4 regions of the Pseudoalteromonas sp. DL2-H2.2 genome follow, and region 4 is predicted to be linked to each of the others. Evidence: predicted binding sites of a transcription regulator. Region 4 holds the regulator's gene; each other region holds the start of a gene.

Region 1 (5,705 bases), on a different contig from region 4:
GTTTGCCGACACCGCCCATGATTTATCGCACATCCTGCGTGTGGTTAAAACAGCCAAACAATTGTGTGCCGCGGAAGGCGCTGATCTCGAGGTTGTGCTGCCTGCTGCCTGGTTACACGATTGTGTAGCGGTGGCGAAGAATCACCCAGACAGACCCATTGCCTCAAAACTGGCTGCGGACAGGGCTGTTGCCTTTTTATCGACACTGGATTATCCCAAAGACAAGTTGCCTGCTGTGCACCATGCTATTGTGGCACATAGCTTTAGTGCCAATGTGACGCCAGATACGCTGGAGGCCAAGGTAGTCCAGGATGCAGATCGTATGGATGCATTAGGCGCAATTGGCGTGAGCCGGTGTATGAAAGTGGGCGGCGCTATTGCCAGACACATGTATCATATCGATGACCCATTTTGCCAAAACCGTGAAGCGGATGACAAAAAATATACCTTAGATCATTTCTACATCAAGCTGCTGAATATTGCTGAGCAAATGCATACTCAGTCCGCAAAACAAGAAGCCCAGCGGCGCACTGAGTTTATGCATGGATTTTTGCACGAATTGGGAAGGGAGATTGGGATCTGCGACTAACGCGTCATACGTTTTACAAAGACAACGACGAACAGCGCCAGCGAAAAGCTACCGGTAAACGCCTCAACCGTTGCGACCAGTCGGGTGATGCCGGTTGGCGTTATGTCGCCATAACCAAGCGTTGTAAAGGTGACCACACTGAAATAAATGCAATTGAGTAAAGTACTTAGGTTATCCGACCAGGAAGCCTGACTGGAAAACTGAATGAGCCCGTCATTGTAATTGATCCCGAACAGGAAATAGCAGATAGCACAGGCGATGATCATGCCTAAACTGAAGCGGATCACATTTTCGGGCTTCTCGCCGTAACCACATAACATGTCAACAAAAGAGGATACCAGGCGGCGCTTGGAAAACTTGGGGTACTGCGCATGACGCATGCGCAGTTCGCTGTAGGTATATTTCCCGGCCATTTCAAACAGACCTTGCTGCTCGGCACCCTTTCTTAGCAAGCGGTATATCTCTTCGGATTGTAAAAATAGATCGTTTGCTTCATCCAGGTCTTGTTGTTTAAGGGCTTCATGGGCTTGTTTTTCCTGCAACAATTTATCGCCGAGGTAGAGGTTGTCGATGCGGGTTTTATCGAGTTTCATACCCAGCAGGTTGGTATTTTCAAGCTTGCAACAGTGCAGGTTGGCGTCGCGCAAATCCGCCTTCATCAGCGACGCATGCTTGATGGTATTGTTGAACAGGTGAGCACCTTGCAAGTTGGCGCGATAAAAATTGCTGTACGACAGGTCGTAGCCTTCGTGGTGGTCAAACTTAACCAGATTAAGGCCTTCAAGATTGGCCCGTTTTAACTCTAACCCTTGCAGGAGACCACCTCGCTTGGCATAGCGCTCCAATTTTTGTGTTAACTCCAGACCGCTTTTGTCAAATTTGCTATCATGCCAAAAGCAGTAGCCAGAACCCATGTCTATTTCCTGGCATTGATGGCCATCGGGTGATTCATATTGGCAAAGTGGTTTGTTGTTCATATTGCGCCAGCTTAATCCTTCTTATTAGTAAGGGTAGCAGTAATTTTTCAGGGTAAATAAAAAATTGTATCTATGTCATTCGATTATCAGTTAAGCATCAGTAAGCGCCGGCAGAGCGTTGCGATTAAAGTTACAGCAGATGGCGTTAAAGTCTTCGCGCCTTATGGCATCGATAAGCTCTGGCTGGATGCCTGGCTAAAAAGCAAGTCACAGTGGGTTGAAAGCAAAAAACAGTCGGTGTCTGCCCAACAACAGCGGATCCAGGCGCCTTTCGACAGTCAGCAAATTCTGATATTTGGTGAGCAGTACAAGTTTGAGTGCTCGCAAAGTCGTTCTTATATTGACCATGACACACAATGTGTAGGGTTGAAAACCCGTGCGCAACCAGGTTCAGAGGGCGCGCGTAAAGCGCTGTTTAAATTATTGAATCAGACGTTGCTAAGCTATGTTACGCCGGTACTGGCAGAGTATTCACAGCGGATGAGTAGCCAATATCAGGAGCTTAAGATCAGAGAATATAAACGCCGCTGGGGGAGTTTGTCATCGAATGGCACGCTGGCGCTAAATAGCCTGCTGGTTGGGGCGCCAAAGTGGGTGATTGATTATGTGGTTGTGCATGAGCTGGCACATTATCATGTGATGGCACACAATCAGGCCTTTTGGCAAATTGTTGCAAAGCATTATCCGAATTATCGTGAAGCACAAGCTTATTTGAGACATCAGGGTGTCAGGCTTCAGATAGAGAAATAGTCGCCTGGGAGATAACAAATAAAATAACAAGGAAAGTGGTGGAGGGGGCTGGATTCGAACCAGCGAAGGCAGTGCCGTCAGATTTACAGTCTGATCCCTTTGGCCGCTCGGGAACCCCTCCTAAGAGAAAAACAAATTGTAAAGTGGTGGAGGGGGCTGGATTCGAACCAGCGAAGGCAGTGCCGTCAGATTTACAGTCTGATCCCTTTGGCCGCTCGGGAACCCCTCCTAAGAGAAATACAAATTGTGAAGTGGTGGAGGGGGCTGGATTCGAACCAGCGAAGGCAGTGCCGTCAGATTTACAGTCTGATCCCTTTGGCCGCTCGGGAACCCCTCCTCAACAACGGCGCTGATAATATCAAAGTTTTTAGTGAAGTAAAGAAATGTCCTAAAGAAAATTGAAAAAATGCCGATAAATTTTCATATTTCCTAAATTGTGGCGATTTTACATGCAGATAGATGGCATTTTGTGCAAAGAAGCTCAGCTGGGCAGTGCACTTAATCACAGCGTTCATGAAGCAAGGCGCGGTGATTTTGCGCTGCTTTTGTCTTTGCTGTCTCAGGATGCGCTGGATTTTAGCGAGTTTGACCTGCCTCATACCTCACCAGAGGAACCCGATAAATCCGAAGCTGCGTTAAAAAAGGCATTGCAGCTTGGTCCGCAGAAGCCACTTGCGCCCGAACAGTTCAATATGTTGATAGGTCAGGATAACGGGTTTTTGGTGAACGATGGTGATTTGGCCAGCCTGCGCCTCAAAGAATGTTTGCAGCCAGAGCCTTATGCGGTGCGTAACGATAAAAAGCACATCCCCCTGCACATAGTGGATAATCTTGAACCCGCAGTGAGACAAAAACTAGAACAAACCAGAAACCCTCAAATGCTGGTAGACAATAAAGACATAGATGCAGCAGGATTTTATGATCAGCTGGCTGGTGGTGAAATGCAATCCATGTTGCAGGTCGCTGTATAACTCAGGTTTGAGGTAAGCAGGATTTAAGAGGGCATTGTATTCAATTTGAGGCGCTTTTTAAGCTTAAACTTAAAGCCCGCTCGATGAGTGACATGTTTTTAAGGCTGGCGGAAAAACGGCACCAGCCTGAAAATAAGACTCAGGCTGAAGCGCTGGGGCCAGCTTAATAGCCTGTATTAGTACAGGCATAAGGCAAGGCGTGGGGTGTTAGGCACCGAAAAACGAAGTTGCCAGAGCCTGCATTTGTCCGCCTGGTTAGCCATGGCATTTTTTGAACTTCTTCCCACTTTGGCAGGGACAGGGATCATTCCTGCTGATTTTTTTCTCAGGGCAAGGATAAAGCTCGCCGTCCACATAGCGCCAAAAACCAGCTTCTTTGATAAATCGGGAGCGTTCATGCATTGTGACGCACACACCACCATCCAGATAAGTCGCTTTAAACTCCACAAATTGATAGTCGGGAGACTCACTGCATTCGATAACCTCTAATCCGATAAAGGCGACCTGCTCGGCAAATGCTTTGATACTGGCTTCACTGTTTTGTGCACGTTTACTCTGTGCATAAGTATCATGTATATACCTTGTGTCTTTGAGGCAATAAGCACTATACCGTGAGCGCATTAGCTGCTCAGCACTTTCAGGTTGTTTATGACCTTCTATAAAAGGCAGGCAGCACGCGTGTGCTTCAATTTCAGAACCGCAATAACACATAATTTCTCATTTGAACTTAATGCGCAACGACAGATGCTTCATGGCCGGAGGTGCGAGTAAAGCAAAACAACTCAGTATCACTGTCTACCAGCTTAAACCGGGCAAGCTGTTGTTCCGATACAATGTCCGTCCAGGTGATCACCGCTGCAAAGTTGCCTTTGCATAAAGCGCTGTTAATAACATACTCCAAGTTTATCAAATGTCTCTGGCGCAGCACCAGCAACTTACTACTGTCTATTGAGCTGGTATCCAGTAATGCCTTGCTGGGAATATTGTCTGGTGCAATGAGCAGTGTCCATCTGTGTAGTGAGTTACACCGGTACAGGATCTTAAGCAGTTCTAAACTGCTGATTATGTCATCTTCTGCATGCACCAGCTGATAGCGTTTATCGGCCGAGCGAGTTTTGTGTGAAGAAATATTTTGCACTTGAGTATGTAACATGAGCAGACCACTGATTTTCTATACAGTGGTTATACAGTATTTCATACAGTGCTATTTGGCAAGTAAATTGTCGCGTATTTTTTGTGCTTTTTTATTAGAGCTTTGATTGTACTTAGTTTTATTATTTGTTAGCGTCCTGATTAAAATGCATCATTTGGTGAATTTGCTCATACAGGGTTGCGGCATAACACTGAGCGTCAATAAAGCGTTTTACTGTCAGGTGCGCACGCACTTGTTCCAGTGTGCCTGCGGCTGCCTGGTTACCCTGACTTTGCGCAAGTGACAACCAGGCAATGCCATGAAATACACTCTTTGGTACGCCCTGGCCTTTAATAAACAGCATGCCAAGGTAAAACTGTGCTTTGTTGTCTCCCGACATAGCTGCCAGGCGCAACCACTTCGCGGCGAGTGGATATTGTTTATTCTTCAGATAATAAAGCCCTTTTTTATAGGCGGCTTTGCTATCCGTATCTGTTGGCCAGCGGTTTTCGGAGTCAGGCGTTGCGGTAACAAATTCCAGCACATTGAGAAGCTGTTGTTCCAAGTCATTGCCGTTTGCAACTGCTAATTGGTTCTTTTTCATACTGATTTCACTTAATACGACCTAGATCAGAGTGTAGTTGATTTTTAACTATTTTGTCCGATTACACCAGAGATTTGTGATAAAATCCGGCTTTCGTTTCTATATAAAATACAAAGACATGCTGGAAAAATTATTTTCGCTCCGTGCACAGCAGAGCACAGTCAAAACCGAGTTTATTGCCGGTCTGACGACATTTGTCACTATGGTTTACATTGTGTTTGTAAACCCGGCCATGTTGGCTGAAGCGGGTATCGATCATGGTGCTGCGTTTGTCGCTACCTGTTTAGCGGCTGCCATAGGTTGTTTTATCATGGGCCTTTGGGCTAACTATCCACTGGCATTGGCGCCAGGTATGGGACTAAATGCCTTTTTTACCTACGGTGTCGTGCTGGGAATGGGCCATACCTGGCAAAGCGCGCTGGGTGCGGTCTTCTTATCGGGTTGCTTGTTTTTATTACTGAGTATTTTTAAAGTCAGGGAATGGGTGATCCAGGCCATTCCCTTGGTGCTTAAACAAGCAATTGCCACAGGGATCGGCGCCTTTCTGGCCCTGATCGCGCTAAAAAATGCGCAGATCATCGTCGCCAGTCCTGCAACATTTGTTCAGCTGGGTGATATCACCAGCCCGGGTCCATTACTGGCTATTCTGAGCTTTTTTGTGATTGCGGCATTAATGTATCGT
Region 2 (5,705 bases), on a different contig from region 4:
CGTCCCAGCCTGCCTGCACTAAACCATTGATCTGAACACTCTGCTCCTGAATTTCATTATGTAACGGCTTATCCGATATCCGCATACCGACCCCTTGCCCGGTAGGCCGCCCGGCACCGATATGAGTTGCCTGAATATCACCAACCTCTAACTGGGTGGCCTGGATCTGACCAAGTAATTGCCCCTGCGCATCCTCTCGCTTACCTTTGAAGCGACCCTGATCCAGCACATTCCCTTGTGCACCTGCAACAAAATACTCTACATTCCAAAAAGCCAAATCATGTGCACCGAGTGCCGAATAGTAAAAAGCATCGTCATCATTATCGCGGCGATAGCCAAATTGCATATCCATTAAAGGAGAAGAAAGCATTAGATAAGGATTTGGCTTCCAGGCCAGTTTGGAAACTGAGCTCGTATTATGCTTAGCAACCTGACGATTAGCGCGTGCCCGGCGTTCCAATGCAGGCAGCGGCAGGGGAGACTGTACAAGCAACCTTTGGTCTGTATAGTTAAACTGGAGGTCTAACCCGAACCAGTTTGCAACCAGCGCTGACTCAACAAAGACCTCACCTTGTGCATGGGAGATATCCTGATCCGAGAGCCGATATTCCTGCTCATTGACCAGCGCTCGCTTTTGCTCGCTATCGAGCAAAAAAGTGCGCTCCGGGCTGAGATACCAGCCTGTAAAGTAGTCTGGCTGTTCGTCATCGCTAATGGCAAAGTCCAGCACAGCAAACAAGCTGCGCAATTCCACCTGTGCATCGCGCTTACTTTTGACCGCGAACACCTCACCCAAATAAACGCCATCAGCATAAACAGACAAGAACAGATCTTCACCTTCGGGGATCCCCGCCTGCTCAGGCTGATTCTTCACCTTCAGACTAGCTTGAGACTGAGACAGTTTTGCCTGTATGCGTTGCAGTGTACTGAATGCCTCGGAGAACCCCTGCTGCGGGGCTCCATGTGCTTGCTTAGCACTAGCGCAAATCAAGGTAAGCACTAAAAGTGGCGCGATTCTAGCCATTAGCAAGTCTGTTTTCAGGGCACAGTGACGGAGAAAATACGCTCAGCAAACGACTGCCCTTTATATTCGCCACTGCCTGTATAAACCACTTTGAGCTCTCCTGAGCGTGCTCCCTGAAATAGGTCCCCATCCAGTAATGTAAGTTGCAATTGTGCCTGACTAAGTTCAGGGTAAATACTGTAGCTATTAACCAGGGCGGCCTCTTTCCAGCTTGCTCCTTTTTGCTTACGCCAAAACACACTGATCCGACCAAATGGGCTAGCATCGCCCGCTCGTGACAGGGATAGATTAACCGTTTCTATTCGACCACTTTTTCCTCGACTCAGAGTAGCCTCATCAATCGTCACCTGAGGAGAAGACGCCGACTGACGATATATCAGCGGAATACTGTAGCTCATGATCATGTTGAGCCTGATCCCCACCCCTTCGTTGTCCAGATCTTGTTTTTCAGGTAATGCCTGAAAAAACAGGTGTGAGCGATACTCTCCCGCTGCCATATTTCTTTGACGACGCAGCGCCAGCTTAACAACCTGACGTTCGCCCGGTGCAAGACGCACTTGTTTTGGTGTCATCCTGAGCAAACCACTCAGGCGCATGGGATTTTCCTGCTCAGAGACATCTGTGTAGCCACCTTCAGGCAATGCCATTTTTTCTTTAAAGCTCAGACGATACGTTTTATATTCCTGACTGCTGTTGATCAGAAACACCTTGGCACTGCGCTGACGCTCGTCAAAGACCACACGAGTGGGGGAAATCAATAAGTTCGCGTACGTTTGTGCTGTACAAAACAGCAAGACGAACAGTAGGATGCGGGTAATATACTTCATTGAATTTTGCCTATTTTACTACTCACGAAGGCGAGTATCTGTGTGTACCGGCTAATAGCTTACTTCGACACTGACTGTGGTTGCGTATTGACCGTCAACATAAAGCGCTGCAGAAGCCTGACTTTGCAACGTACCGCCAACGAGCAGGCGAGCACGGCCATCCCGGTCGGTAAATACCCGGGCAGGATAATGCAGATTAGTCACTCTCAGTTCCCCTTTTGTGATCAGGTTACTATGTGCTAATTGGTCATTGAGCAGAACAGCCGATATATTCAGATAAACACCCGCAGGAAAAGACTCCAGCAGAAGCTCAGCCGGGTGCCCTTTTTTGATCACATGAATGCTGCCCGATGAACTTGTACCACCGCTTGGTGATACAACAACGCTGCTCGCAACGCTGGGGTCCGCCACAATAATGGTGCCGAAATTTAGATCCGCATTAAGTAAAATATTGGCCTGACAGCACCAGCTGTAGAACAAGCCCATGAGCACAAACAGCGCTTTCATAGGAAGCCGGCGGGCTCCTTGCCCGCCTCTGTACATTAGTAGTTTAGCTCTACGCTAAACGTACCTTCGTACAGACCATCAAGGTAATTGCCCTTATCTGCGCTTTCTGTGGTGAGCGTTGCGCCCACATTAAACGCAATTTTGCCGTCAGCATCGGCCACAACTGTGGTCGTTGCAGCAGCCGGTGTAGTACCGGAAGTCACGAAATACGTGAATGCGCTCAGCTTGAAACCCGGTGTACCAGGTGGCAAGCTTTGTGGTAATACATCTGTTTCAGTCGGATTAGTAATAGTCAGGGTTGCATACGGTGCAACACCATCAACGGTGAACTTCGCAGGCGTACCTGGCTCCAGGATAGCAATTTCGGCCTTTGTCACGTCCGTAGAGTCAGCTCGTGGTGCCGTATTTGGATTAGCAGCCACAATCAGAGTAGCTGTTTCTACACCACCAGCGTCACCACTGGCTCGGATCGTACCAAAGCTGAGCGGCTCCGTATTTTCAAAGGTGAATACATTTTTAACTGTTACTGACGCTTTGAACTCAGCAGGCTGTGCAACAGCCAGTGCCGGCATAACAGCCAGAATTGAGAGTAGAGAGTACTTTTTCATTAACTTTTCCATCAGTCGGTCCTTTTTTTCAAATAGCCGCGTCCATCGCGTGCCAAAAAACGTAAGTGCAGAAAATTGCTCCTGAGCACTTAAACCAAGACTTTATAGTGAATTTTTATTGCGTTCCGCGTTCCCTTGGGTAAAAAGGTACACATTTCGAATAAAAACACTAGTCAGACTTCTAATATATCGTACCTAAATACAAAATCTTTAATTTAATTTCAATATTTTTTAGCTAGTTAACTAACTTACATGGTTGACCACTTGCTTTAATCAAGCGGCAAAACAAGACACTTTCCTGCTCAGAAACGAATCCAGAAGCCTGCGTAAGGTAGAACTGAGTCCGGCTCTGCGCGGGCGATTGTGAATAAATTGAAACAGTACTGAACATATCAGGATAATAACTTTGTATGAGTGACATGGATGCGTTAATACGTTGCTGCTGCGCTTGCGCGCGCGTCCCCAGCAAATGTCTACCAAATTGCACCACAAACGCACTTTGGCTCGCCGCTGCATAACTATTGCTGACAGCGCTTGGCTCTGCCCGATGGACGGTGACGGTTTTTTCCGGCTGGGCCAGCTTCTCGTTCAGGGGTTTAATATCACTGGGTTCTGATAGTAGAGCCAGCAATTGAGTCAGATCTTGCTCCATTAGGGCAACACGTTCTATCTTGGCTTTATGCTGATTATAAGTTTTAATTAGCTCGGCTCGGGCAAGCGCTTCGGCCTCTTCATCCACTGATGGTTTTGAGCTACAAGCAGATAAAAGCATTGTGACAGCGAGCAACATAGCCCCCGCTCTGGCACGTCGGCAGCCGCTCCTGGAGTTATTCAACATTGTGTCGTGCTCCTTATAAAACAAGCGGCCTTCACTGGCCGCCTACAACATATTAGGTCGAAAGTCCCCTAGATTGCAACAGGTGCCTTAATGTTAGGGTCGGCGTTATAGCCTTCAATGGCAAAATCCTCAAAGCGATAGTCATAAATAGACTCGGGCTTGCGCAAAATGTTTAACGTGGGCAGGCCCTTAGGCTCTCGTTGTAACTGCTGCTCAATCTGTTCCATGTGGTTTGAGTAAGCATGTAAATCACCAAAACTGACAATGACTTCGCCAGGTTCAAGGTCGCATTGTTGCGCCAGCATATGCACCAGCAAAGACAAACTGGCGATGTTATACGGCAGCCCCAGGAAAATATCTGAGCTACGAATATACAGCTGCCCGGATAATTTACCGTCTGCCACGTAGAACTGATAAAGCAGGTGACAAGGCGGTAAGGCCATACGACCGGCCTGGACATTTTCCTGCGGGCTCATCGACTCATCGGGCAGATACTCCACATTCCAGCCATGGAATAAAATACGACGGCTGTTCGGATTATTTTTGAGCGTATCGACCACATAGTCTATTTGATTAATTTCTCCGCCGTCTTTGATCGGCCAGGCTGTCCACTGCTTGCCATAAATTGGGCCAAGGTCGCCGTTTTCCAGTGCCCACTCATCCCAGATTTTCACCCCGTTTTCGTTTAACCAGGATTTGTTGGTATCGCCTTTAAGAAACCAGATCAGCTCATTGGCAATGCTCTTGAAGTGCAGCTTTTTGGTGGTCAGCAGCGGAAAACCATCCTGGAGGTTGTGACGAATTTGACGGCCAAATACGGAGCGCGTACCAGTACCAGTGCGGTCCCCTTTCTGGGTGCCGTTCTCTAATACATCTCGCAACAACTCCAAATACACTTTCATGCTTTACTCCTCAAATGATCTCACTAATGACCCGACTCAGGGCTTATCTGGCACGAAAGTATACTACGTTCGCAAGCTGGGGTAACTAATTCAAGACGGGATTTATTGGCAGATAATGTGGGCCCCTGAGATCTGGGGCCCACCGGCATTTATGCGCGGGCAGTTGCAGTGCGCTTGTGGCTCCAGAGCATCAGGCCCAGGCCACCGATCACCATAGGTAAAGACAAGATCTGGCCCTGAGAAATCATACCGGCATACAAACCGATATGGGCGTCCGGTTCACGGAAATACTCAACGATGAAACGGAAAGTACCATATCCAAGCAGGAACAAACCTGCCACGCTGCCAGCCGGACGTGGCTGTTTTCTGTACCAGATCAGCATAATGAACAATACCAGCCCTTCCAGGAACGCCTCGTAAAGCTGCGACGGATGACGCGCAACAGGGCCTCCCGTAGGGAAAACGACGGCCCAGGGAACATCTGTAGCACGGCCCCAAAGCTCACCATTGATAAAGTTACCAATACGTCCTGCCAGCAGGCCTACCGGCACCATGGGAACCACAAAGTCGCCAACCGCCAGCGGAGATTTCTTGAATCGCCAGGCAAAAATAAAGATACCCGCTATCACGCCCAGTGCACCACCGTGGAAGGACATGCCACCCTGGTCAATGCGCAGCAGGTACATTGGGTTTTCAAGGAAGTGGCTGAACTGGTAAAACAACACATAGCCGATGCGTCCGCCCAGGATCACCCCAAGCATGCCGTAAAACAGCAGATCACTGACTTCATCTTTGGTCCAGCCCGAGTTGGGCTTGTCGGCTTCTTTATTTGCCCACCACATGGCAAAGGCAAAGCCAATCAGATACATCACGCCATACCAGCGTACACTTAGGGGTCCAATCGAAAAAATAATTGGATCGATTTCTGGAAACTGCAAAGCCATCGCTTTCCCTCAATAAAATAACATTTTTCCCGCAATCACCACGAGCAGTAACGCG
Region 3 (5,705 bases), on a different contig from region 4:
ATCTGACTTTACCATTATCGGTAAACAGGAAATTGAGCTAGCGGCTGGTTCGACGATCGATCAGCCACTGTCTGTGGTCATTGACCCATATGATCTGACACTGCCCGTGACCGAGTTTGAGTTTGTCATCACTGTGAAAGATGAGCCCTCGGAGTTTATTGCACAGCCGACGAACTTTTTTAAAGGTCGTTAGCAGAGATAGGGTACAATGAGGCAACTCATATACATCACAAAAGCGGGTTAGCCCGCTTTTTTGTTACTTGGCCCAGCGCCATTGAGGTGCCGGGCTGTGAAAGGTAAAAACTATGACTGATTTCAGCTTTCAGAATTTAACCCCGGATCTGATCCTCGATGCCATTGAAAGCGTAGGGATTTATCCTGAGTCCGGGTTACTCCCGCTCAATAGCTATGAGAACCGGGTTTACCAGTTTCGTGCCGACGATAATCGCCGCTACGTGGCTAAGTTTTATCGTCCGGAGCGCTGGCACTCTGAGCAGATCCAGGAAGAGCATGATTTCACTCTCGCCTTGCAGCAAGCCGAAGTGCCCGTTGTCTCGCCTTTACGTGTTGACGGGCAAAGCTTGTTCGAGCATCAGGGCTATCGCTTCTGCTTGTTTCCAAGCGTTGGTGGTCGCCAGTTTGAAATGGACAACCTGGATCATCTGGAAATGCTCGGGCGTTATATTGGGCGCTTGCACAGTGTTGCCATGCAGGAGGAGTTTGCGCATCGTCCGGCCATTGATACAGCCAGCTATTTGCATCAGCCGCGCACGGATATTCTTGCCTCTGACTGTCTGCCGGATACTTTGCGGTTGGCATTTAGCACCGTTCTTGATCAGGTAATTAACAAGGTAGAAGAAAAATTTACACCATTCCAGCAGATCCGTTTGCATGGTGATTGCCATGCTGGCAATATTCTATGGTCTCAGGAACAGTTAATGATTGTGGACCTTGATGATTGTCGTCGGGGCCCCGCTGTTCAGGATCTCTGGATGATGCTAAGTGGAGACAGGCAAAATCAGGTGATGCAACTTGATACCCTGTTATCCGGCTATGAAGAGTTTGCAGCATTTGATACCCGAGAGCTTGCTCTGATAGAGCCGCTCAGGGCCATGCGTATGGTGCATTACATGGGATGGCTGGCCAAGCGTTGGCATGATCCGGCGTTTCCCCGGAACTTTTCGTGGTTTGCAACAGACAAATACTGGGAACAGCAGATCCTGGCATTAAAAGAACAACTTGCCGCACTGGATGAAGCGGCGATCAGTCTTTATCCATAAAAATTTAGAGAGAATAGTAATGTTAAAATCGATTAAGGTTGCGCTAATTGCGTTGTGTATGCCTGTGTTAGCGATGGCAGCCGACTTCACGGATGGTAAACACTATCAGACATTAACGACAGCAAAGAGCGACTCGGCCAAAGTCACTGAGTTTTTTTCCTACTACTGCCCGCATTGCTTCCAGTTTGAACCTGTGGCCAAAGCGCTGGAAAAAAACCTGCCAGCGGGTGCTGTATTTGAAAAAAGCCACGTTAACTTCCTGGGTGGCTTGTCACCGCAAGTACAGAGCTATCTGAGTTATGCCTACATCATTGCTAAGCACCATGGTAAAGCGCAGCAGGTGAGCGATCAGATCTTCAACACCATTCATGTCCAGCAGGTACAGCTTAAAGACCTCAAAGACATCAAAAAGCTGCTAGAAGCCAATGGGATCAGTGGTGAACAGTTTGATGCTGCCATGGCCAGCATGCCAGTGATCAGCGCTGAGAAAGCGATGGTTGAAAAGCAAGATACGTTCAGTAAAGCGGGTGCACTGACTGGCGTGCCGACTTTTATTGTGAACGACAAATACAAAATTAACCTGAGAGAGCTGAGCAGCCAGGCTGAGCTGGATGAGCTGGTTAAACACTTACTAGAAAAATAAGGGAGCAGTCTATGTTCAAATCAATTTATGCCGCCGCGTTGGCGCTGTTACTGCCTGTGATGGCCCAGGCTGCCAACTTTCAGGAAGGCAAGCACTACGAGGTAGTAGCAGAGCGCGGTACTAAAAAACCAGAAGTCACAGAGTATTTCTCTTTTTACTGCCCGGCTTGTAACAACTTTGAGTCGTTGATCGGTGAGTTTAAGCCTAAGCTGGACCAGGGCGTGAAATTCAAAAAAAGCCACGTTGACTTTGTTGGCGTGCGCAACCCAGAAATTCAGCAGATGATGAGTAATGCGCTTGCTACGGCGTCGGTACTGCCGCAAAAAGACAAGCTTGTTGCGGCAATGTTTGCTCACTTGCATGCTAAGCGCGGTAACTTTAATGAAGTGGCTGACATCAAAGACTTGTTTGTTGCGCAGGGCGTACCAGCAGAGAAATTTGATAAGCTATACAAGAGCTTCTCTGTACGCACTAAAGCGAAGAAAATGAAGCGTTCACAAGAGCAAATGCAAGATAAAGGTGCCCTGACTGGCGTCCCTACGTTTATCGTTAATGGTAAATACAAGCTGATCTTATCGCGTGAATCTGGTGTGACTTCACCGGACGATATTGCCGCTTTGATCAACTACCTTGCGAAAAAGTCGTAATTTGTAAGATGATAAAAAACCCGCGATGAACGCGGGTTTTTTTATGCCTCAAATTCACTTTATTTTCTGGTCAGGAAGACACCTGACTCCACATGGTGGGTGTAGGGGAACTGATCGAAGATAGCGATACGTGAAACCTGGTGTGTGTCGCACAGCATGTCTAAGTCGCGCTCCAGCGTATCCGGATTGCAGGAAATATAAATGATGTTGTCGTACTGACTGACCAGCTTACAGGTCAGCTCGTCCATACCAGCACGGGGCGGATCGACCAAAATGGTTTGGCAGTTGTAACTTTGCAGATCTATGCCTTTAAGGCGGGAGAACTGCTTTTCGCCTTTCATGGCTGCCGTGAATTCTTCACTCGACATACGAATGATATCCAGGTTATCCACCTTATTGGCTGCAATATTGTATTGTGCCGAATGAACGGACGATTTAGAGATCTCTGTGGCAAGTACTCGGTTAAATTGCCCGGCCAGGGCAATAGAAAAGTTACCATTACCACAGTACAGCTCCAGCAAATCATTTTGCAGTGGTGTGCACAGGTCTTGTGCCCAGGCCAACATCTTTTCATTTACTGCCGCATTAGGCTGAGTGAAACTGTTTTCAACCTGCTGGTAAGTGTACTGTTTACCATTAACGCTGAGTTGCTCTGTCACAAAGTCATCGCCAAACACCACTTTTTGTTTTCTGGCACGACCTATAAAGTCAACTTTATAACTTTGTTGTAGCTCCTGACGCAAAACCTGCATAGCCTCTTGCCAGGCGTCGTCCAGTGCTTTGTGATAAAGCAGGCTGATCAGCACTTCACCGCTAAGGGTGGTGAGATAATCAATTTGGAATAGCTTACGACGCAGGAGCTCGTTATGGCGCAGCTTATCCATCATGACCTGCATCATCTCGTTTACCAGCGGTGCGCCCGGATCGAATTGATCAACGCGGATCTTCTCCTTGGTTTGTTGATCGAACATGATGTGGAACAGATCGTCCCCATCATGCCAGACGCGGAACTCGCAACGCTGGCGATAGTGGCTTTTGGGGGAGTCGTACACTTCCAGTTGTGGCGCATCGAAGCGGGCAAATTGCGCACTGATCCGCTGTTGTTTTTCTTTCAACTGTTGCTCGTAGGTCGAAGTGTCAATCGTGATCACCGCCATATTAAAACCACCATAGTTAATGCAAAGAGGCGCTATTTTAGGATGCACTTTTGATTTGTCCAGCAAAGAGCAAAATATTTTGCTCTTTTATTGTACAATAGACTTAAGCTTAAGGCGTTTTGGCCGATAACCAACTATCAAGTAAAGCGGAGAGCAGACATGAAAATCGGACAGTTGAATCAGCTGTTGAATCCGGCGATGCAGCATAACGCGGGTAAAGCCAAATCGCTTATCCCTAATATGTCAATTAATACGGATAGTTACCACGGAAACAAATCTCAGGCAGCGGCAAAGATCCTCGATGACAAACTGGCGCAGGCGCTGGGGATCGAGAAAAAAGAAGAAAAAGATAAGCCCCTGTTTGATTTTGAAGAAATAGTCAAAAATGTCCTGGGGTTTGTTCAGGGGGCGGTGAAAAAAGCCAAGGCCGCCGGGGAAGATGATGACACACTCAAAAGTATGCTTGATCAAGCACGCAAAGGCGTGCAGATGGGGATTGATGAAGCATCTGAAGACTTAAAAGGCACAGGCCTGTTTAATGATGAAATTGAGGAAGGCATAGAAAAGTCTCGCGAAGGGATTTTTAAAGGGTTGGATGAGTTTGAAAAAGAACTGTTCGATCCTAAGCCGCAGCAAGTATCAGTGAGTGCGGCGCAATTCGCCAGTTTATCTAATCAAGCCGAGTATGCCTTCACCACAGCTGAAGGCGACGAAGTGGTGATCTCTTTCAGTGATGCGATGAGTCAGTCTAAGGCGGCAAGCTATGCGCGTAATGGTGACGGTGAAGGGTTTGCGTATGGCGAGCAAAGCAGTCATGAGCTTAATTTTTCTATCAGTGTGAATGGCGACCTCAATGAAGATGAGCAGGCCGCTATTAATGACATGATGAAAGACATCCGCGATGTGAGCGACACCTTTTTTGCCGGTGATTACGATGATGCCTTTGCCAAAGTGCAGGAGCTGGGGATCAACAGCGAGCAAATCGTCAATTTCACCATGGATCTACGCCAGACCAAAACGTCGGCTGCAATTGCTCAGTATCAGCAGAGCAATCCGATGAAAGATCTGGAAAAAGCACTACAGCCACTGGATCAGCGTCTGGAGGGGATTCACGATGAAGCGAAGGGGCTAGGGATAGAGGCACAATTGCCGGATATTATGGCGTGGATCAACCAAGGCCAGGCTCGTTTGAATGAGTTTCTCGACTATGCCGAAGGTTTTTTTGCTGCACTAGAATCACGTCAGGCAGATAAGCAAGATCAACAGGTTTAGTTATAACAGGGTCTGCATGAATTGCAGGCCCAGGTAAGTATTTATTTTATATCCTGACCGTGGCACACTGCGCGCGAACTGTAAATAAGGAGCGCATGTGCCACACATTCTTGTTTTTGATTCTGGTATTGGCGGAACCAGTGTACTCACGCACATTCGTAACGCTTTGCCGCATGCCGACTACAGTTATGTGATGGATAATCAGCTGTTGCCTTATGGCTTGCAGTCCCAACAGACGATCCAGCAGCGTTTGGCTGCGCTGATCAAGTGGATTGATCGTGAGCAGCATCCTGTCGATATGATAGTGATCGCATGTAATACCGCCTCAACCTATGCGTTGGGAGCAACTCGCCAGTTAACCTCAATTCCGATTGTCGGAGTAGTCCCAGCGATTAAGCCCGCGGCATTAGCCAGTCGCGCAAAGCACATTGGCTTACTGGCGACACCTGCCACCTCCCGGAATATTTATACGCAGCAACTGATCCAGCAATTCGCCAATGAATGCCGGGTTGATCTTTATCAGTCGACTAAATTGGTCGAACTGGCTGAGCAATTTTACTGGTCTGGTGATATTGACCATAATCAGCTTGTCGCTGAGATTAACCAGCTTAAACTCTCACCTGAGTTAGATCATCTGGTACTGGGTTGCACGCACTTTCCCATTATTGCCAGACCTCTGAGCGAGTCTATCCCTGAGTCGGTAACT
Region 4 (5,705 bases):
AGGGTCCATACCTGCACCATCATCGCGAATGGTCAACAGAATATGGTCGCCTTCTTGCGAAGCGGATAAGGTGACAGTACCGGTTCTGGACTTACCTGCGGCTTCACGCACGTCAGGCATTTCAATACCATGGTCTACCGAGTTACGCACCAAGTGAACCAAGGGATCGGCCAATGCCTCAACCAGGTTTTTATCCAGATCCGTATCTTCCCCTTCCAATACTAAGCTAATGTCTTTTTTAAGACTGCGCGCTAAGTCACGAACAACCCGAGGGAAACGACCAAATACTTTCTTGATTGGCTGCATCCGGGTTTTCATTACCGCGCCCTGCAAGTCTGCCGTGACCACGTCCAGGTTCGAGATAGCCTTGCCCATAGACTCGCTATTAGAGTTGTTTGCCAGGCTCACTAGCCGGTTACGCACCAACACCAACTCACCGACCATGTTCATGATCTCATCAAGGCGCTTAGTATCAACGCGAACAGTTGTCTCAGCTTGTGCAGCTGGCTTTTTAACCGCCGCTTTATCAGCCGCAGGTTTACTCTCGGCTGGCGGCTTAGCTGCCGGCGCAGGTTTGGCAGCTGGTGCACTTGGTGCTTTTGCCGCCGGCGCCGCTGGCTTAGGTTCAGGTTTTGGCGGTGCTTTGGCCGCTTCTTTCGGCGCTGCTACTTCCGCTTCTAGTGACTTTGGCGCTTCTCCTTTACCATGCAACTCATCCAGCAAAGCTTCAAATTCGTCGTCGTTGATTTCGTCATCATCACCGCCCCCCGACACTGGTGCCTTTTCAGTGGCTGCGGGAGGTGCAGGTGCGGGTGTCGGTGCAGCAGGTGTTGCACCAAATTGTCCAACCCCGTGTAACTCGTCTAACAAACTGTCAAATTCGTCGTCAGTAATATCGCCGTCGTCACTGCTCGCTGGCACAGATGTAGCTTTGGGTGCAGCGGGTGTGTCTGAAGCTACTGACGGGGCATTGCCAGAGCCGTGTAACTCATCCAGTAAGCTTTCGAATTCTTCTTCTGAAATTTCATCAATGCTGTCTGAGCTCTCACCATCGGCTGCATCGACGGGGTCCGATGGTGCATCGAACAGCACATCATCTGCACTGGGCGTTGCAACAACCGGTTCAGGCTCTGTGGCAGCAGGAGCTGCAATTTCTTCGTCTGCTGATTGTGGTTGGCTAAGCTGGTGCAATACTTCCAGCAGGTGAGGGTCTGCGGGCTCTGGTTGCTCTCTATTTTGAATACATGAGAACATTTCATTGATGGTGTCGAGCGACTGTAAAATCACGTCCATCAACTCTGCTGTTACCTGACGCTGGCCCTGACGCAAGACATCGAACACGTTTTCCGCACCGTGACAAGCATCCACCAGTTCCGTCATACTCAGGAAGCCTGCGCCCCCTTTAACAGTATGGAAACCACGGAAAATCGCGTTCAGCAGCTCTTTATCTTCCGGGTTATTTTCTAGTTCGACAAGCTGCTCAGATAACAGTTCGAGTATTTCCCCTGCTTCAACAAGAAAGTCTTGTAAGATATCTTCATCGACTTCAAAGCTCATTCGCATACTCTCCTATTAGAAGCCCAAACTCGACAACAGGTCATCAACTTCGTCCTGCCCGGATACGACATCATCTCGAGACTCAGCGTCCATAATTGGACCCTCAGGACCTGATAACTCATCAGCAACGGGGGTGGCTTTAGTTTGTGACTGCGGCTGGGCTGCAGTTTGTTGACTTTCATCAGCGCTACCAAATACAGTCAACAAGTGAATTAGGCTGTCTTCAACTTCACGAACCAGCTCAATGACACGCCGGATCACCTGTCCGGTTAAATCCTGATAATCCTGCGCCATCAAAACATTGGTCATCAGATTCTGTAGTTCATCTGTACGGCCTTTTGACGACTGCATAAAACTGTCAAGATCGTGACACAACGACTTGAACTCTCCGAGCTGGATATCCCGGCTCATCAGTCTGTCCCAGGTGGGCTTGATTTCAGAGAGTTCATCGGCAAGTTCTTGGGCTAAGGGAAGACTCGCTTCTACGGCATCCATGGTTTTATTGGCAGCACTTTCGGTCATTTCCATGACGTAATTGAGGCGCTGCTTGGCATCTGGAATGGCTTCTGTCGTGAGATCTGCTAAACGCGTATCCAACTCAAAGTTCTTCAATGATTCATGAAGTTGTCGAGTCAGCTTACCTACTTCAGCAAAAAGCTCTGATTGTTCTTTATTAGTGGCCTCAATTAATATCTCATCAGCCTTTTCCTGCTCACCCTGTTCTAGGTATTCAACGAGCAGTTTAGCCTGTTCCAGAGTTATCTGTGGCACAGAAGATGTTGACATAAGCCTACCCTTATCAATACTAGCCTAAACGCTCGAACACTTTTTCTAGTTTGGTTTTCAGGGTTCCTGCCGTAAACGGTTTAACGATATAACCATTAACTCCAGCCTGGGCAGCAGCAACGATTTGTTCTTTCTTCGCTTCCGCTGTTACCATGAGTACTGGGATGTGTTTAAGCTTGTCGTCAGCACGAATTGCACGTAACAAATCGATACCTTGCATGCCGGGCATATTCCAGTCAGTTACGACAAAGTCGAATTCCTGATTTTGCAACATTGGAAGTGCCGTACTGCCATCATCAGCCTCTTGAACATTGGTAAAGCCTAAGTCTCTTAGCAGGTTTTTGATTATTCTTCTCATCGTAGAAAAATCATCAACCACGAGAATTTTCATGTTCTTATCCAAAACTTCCTCCGGTGAGGTTTGAACCTATATTGTAAAACTAACTCTAATTGATCCAGTCATTGATCTTCGCTCTGAGCTTGATCATTGCTTGACCGTGAATCTGACTCACTCGAGATTCGCTGACTTCTAAGATCGCGCCAATCTCTTTTAAATTCATCTCGTCGTTATAGTACAAAGACAACACCAAGGCATCTCGCTCAGGTAAAGTCTTGATAGCATTGACTAACGACTCGTTAAAGCGCTCATTTTTAACATTATTGAATGGTTTGTCTAGCGCAAAATCGTTGCCTGCGGGAGAAATTACGTCTTCGTCGACCCCTAGGTCTTCAATGCCGATAACTTTACTCGCATTGACATCATGTAAAATATGATGGTACTCATCTAGCGTAATATCAAGTTTTTCAGCGATTTCAGTATCTTTTGGTTCGCGCCCAAACTGTGCTTCAAGCTCAGCAATGGCTTCCGCAACCATCCGGCCGTTTTTGTGCACTGAGCGGGGAGCCCAGTCGCCACGGCGGATCTCGTCAATCATTGCACCGCGAATTCGAATACCGGCAAAGGTTTCGAAGCTTGCGCCTTTACTGGCGTCAAAATTTTTGCACGCTTCAATGAGTCCAATCATACCCGACTGGACTAAATCATCTAACTGAACGCTGGCTGGTAACCTCGCTAATAAATGACAGGCCACCTTTTTTACCAAAGGCGTATGACGCTCTACCACCTTACTCAGGTGGTCCGTCGTTTTATATCCCGCCATGCGGTTGACCGGTGAAGCCATCGTTAACCGTTTACCAGCTGCTCAATAAAGAATTCCAAATGACCTGAAGGTTGGTGGGGAATGGGCCACTTGACAGCTTTGCTGGCCAGGCCTCTGAACGCCACGGCAGCAGGTGAATTAGGGAAGAGCTCAACGATGGTTTTTTGGCGACGCGATGACTTGCGCATATTTTCATCAAACGGGATCGTAGCAACCAACTCCAAAGCAACATCTAAAAATCGGTCGGTCACTTTGGACAGCTTGGCAAACAACTCTTGTCCTTCACGTAGACTGCGCACCATATTGGCGACAATCTTGAATTTGTATACACCGTGTTCGCGGCTAAGCACTTTGATCAGCGCGTAAGCATCCGTGATGGAGGTTGGCTCGTCACACACTACAACCAAGACATCCTGGGCAGCACGAGAGAAGCTCAAAACCATATCAGAAATACCAGCCGCAGTATCGACGATTAAGATGTCAAATTCGCTACTCAATTCGCTAAACGCACGGATTAATCCAGCGTGCTCGGCAGGCGTTAATTCAACCATACTCTGCGACCCTGAGGTTGCAGGTACGATGCGGATCCCAGCCGGGCCCTCTACAAGAATTTCGTCTAGCTCACATTCACCAGACAAAACATGCGATAAATTTTTCTCTACTCTTAAACCCAGCATAACATCACAGTTAGCCAGACCTAAGTCAGCATCAAGCACCAAGACCCGATTACCCTGCTGTCCTAACGCAATGGCTGTGTTAAGGGATACATTGGTTTTACCTACTCCACCTTTACCACCAGTCACTGCGATTACTTTTACACTGTGGTTATTTTTCTGGTTCATTCTCCGCAGGCCACTTGCTTGATCTAAAACTGTATTAATCATACATTCCTACTGTCTGGGACGCCACTGGTACACGTCGCGAATGTTGTGCTTTTGTTCTCTTTAAATACAATTGCTCAGCCTTTTTGACTAACTTCTGAGCGTTTGCCACGCGAATGTCTTCAGGCACTCGCTGACCATTGGTAAGATACCCTATTGGCAGACGATTTTGAATCGCTATGCTAATTATCTCACCTAAACTTAGACTTTCATCAAGTTTTGTAAAAATACAACCACTTAAATTGACTTTTTTGAAGTGATTGACGGTTTCTTGCAGTACATGCATTTGTGCAGTCGCACTTAATACCAGGTAGCTGCGAATGTCAACACGGCTGCTACGCATCAGCGTGTTTAATTGCTCTGTCAGGCGTAAATCACGCTGACTCATACCTGCCGTGTCTATTAATATTAGACGCTTATTACGTAAATGATAAAGAACCTCAGCAAGTTCATTGGCATCTTTTACTTGCTTGACAGGACAACCGATGATCCGACCATAGGTTGCCAGTTGTTCATAAGCGCCGATACGGTAGGTATCTGTGGTGATCAGGGCGACATTATCGGCACCATATTTTTGTGCACCCAGCGCTGCCAATTTTGCAACTGTGGTGGTTTTGCCAACTCCTGTAGGTCCGACCATGGCATACACACCACCCTGGCGCAGAATATCGTTGTTAGTTGTGTGCATTTGATTAACAACCATATTAAGTAGTGCATTCCAGGCTTCTTTACGAGAAACGTCATCAGGGATAAAGCAAGCCATTTGCTCAGCCACTTCAGCACCAATCCCCATGCCTTTAAGGCGGTCAACCAGACAAGCACGAGTCGGGTCACGACGCGCCATTTCCTGATTCATCAGCCCTGATAGCTGGAATTCAAGTAACTGGCGAATAGCATTCATCTCATCGCGCATGGAAGACATTTCATCTTCGCTGACTTTTTTCTGCGCGGCTGGCTCGTCACCGAAGCCCTGTTCCAGATCGTCACCAAACTCCCAGGAAGACGCTGTATCGCGGCCGTCAAAATCATGACTTTGGGCCTCAAAACGAGGCTGACGAGCGCTCTGAGGTGCCGCTTTAGCTGGCGCTTCATGGCGCTGCTGCGCGCCAAACATATCATCGGTATTGATACCAGATTGAGAAAACATTGAAGCAAGCTCGGGCGACTTAGGACGAGGGGCTTGGCGCTCAAGCAAGGCTTCAAGACTGTCTGCAACCTGCGCCTGCTTCTGAGGCTCTGCGCGGCGAGGTTGAGGACGAACCATTCTGGCAGGCTGGCTGTAACTATGCTGAGCACTTTGCCCTGGGGCTGCCTGGCGAGG

What was found. Region 4 encodes FliA, which starts transcription of late flagellar genes. Its sites were predicted from a motif close to CTAAAGNTNNNNNNNNNNNNGCCGATA; they were not measured.
Region 1: L1285_RS07325 (VC2046/SO_2500 family protein) is a predicted target of FliA. The motif match lies at 2,705-2,731, and genes of this name have one in related genera.
Region 2: L1285_RS02695 (DUF4402 domain-containing protein) is a predicted target of FliA. The motif match lies at 3,154-3,180, and genes of this name have one in related genera.
Region 3: L1285_RS22645 (DUF5610 domain-containing protein) is a predicted target of FliA. The motif match lies at 3,830-3,856, and genes of this name have one in related genera.

Annotation. Positions count from the first base shown of each region.
Region 1 is NZ_JAKGBD010000003.1:363,187-368,891, forward strand. Features, by position in the region: gene L1285_RS07295 (HD domain-containing protein) at 1-589, shown strand, start outside; gene L1285_RS07300 (ion channel) at 586-1,566, opposite strand; gene L1285_RS07305 (M48 family metallopeptidase) at 1,639-2,316, shown strand; tRNA gene L1285_RS07310 (tRNA-Tyr) at 2,353-2,437, opposite strand; tRNA gene L1285_RS07315 (tRNA-Tyr) at 2,461-2,545, opposite strand; tRNA gene L1285_RS07320 (tRNA-Tyr) at 2,569-2,653, opposite strand; gene L1285_RS07325 (VC2046/SO_2500 family protein) at 2,766-3,287, shown strand; gene L1285_RS07330 (YchJ family protein) at 3,543-3,998, opposite strand; gene L1285_RS07335 (SulA-like leucine-rich domain-containing protein) at 4,015-4,440, opposite strand; gene L1285_RS07340 (tetratricopeptide repeat protein) at 4,562-5,023, opposite strand; gene L1285_RS07345 (NCS2 family permease) at 5,142-5,705, shown strand, end outside.
Region 2 is NZ_JAKGBD010000002.1:24,531-30,235, forward strand. Features, by position in the region: gene L1285_RS02680 (carboxypeptidase-like regulatory domain-containing protein) at 1-1,024, opposite strand, end outside; gene L1285_RS02685 (fimbrial biogenesis chaperone) at 1,039-1,851, opposite strand; gene L1285_RS02690 (DUF4402 domain-containing protein) at 1,903-2,358, opposite strand; gene L1285_RS02695 (DUF4402 domain-containing protein) at 2,394-2,966, opposite strand; gene L1285_RS02700 (hypothetical protein) at 3,202-3,756, opposite strand; gene L1285_RS02705 (thymidylate synthase) at 3,873-4,706, opposite strand; gene lgt (prolipoprotein diacylglyceryl transferase) at 4,856-5,650, opposite strand; gene L1285_RS02715 (sulfite exporter TauE/SafE family protein) at 5,660-5,705, opposite strand, start outside.
Region 3 is NZ_JAKGBD010000022.1:50,466-56,170, forward strand. Features, by position in the region: gene ccoG (cytochrome c oxidase accessory protein CcoG) at 1-193, shown strand, start outside; gene L1285_RS22625 (serine/threonine protein kinase) at 306-1,280, shown strand; gene L1285_RS22630 (thiol:disulfide interchange protein DsbA/DsbL) at 1,300-1,923, shown strand; gene L1285_RS22635 (thiol:disulfide interchange protein DsbA/DsbL) at 1,935-2,570, shown strand; gene trmA (tRNA (uridine(54)-C5)-methyltransferase TrmA) at 2,630-3,727, opposite strand; gene L1285_RS22645 (DUF5610 domain-containing protein) at 3,887-4,999, shown strand; gene murI (glutamate racemase) at 5,097-5,705, shown strand, end outside.
Region 4 is NZ_JAKGBD010000009.1:77,998-83,702, reverse strand. Features, by position in the region: gene L1285_RS15700 (chemotaxis protein CheA) at 1-1,557, opposite strand, end outside; gene L1285_RS15695 (protein phosphatase CheZ) at 1,573-2,343, opposite strand; gene cheY (chemotaxis response regulator CheY) at 2,363-2,746, opposite strand; gene L1285_RS15685 (RNA polymerase sigma factor FliA) at 2,790-3,524, opposite strand; gene L1285_RS15680 (MinD/ParA family protein) at 3,527-4,387, opposite strand; gene flhF (flagellar biosynthesis protein FlhF) at 4,380-5,705, opposite strand, start outside.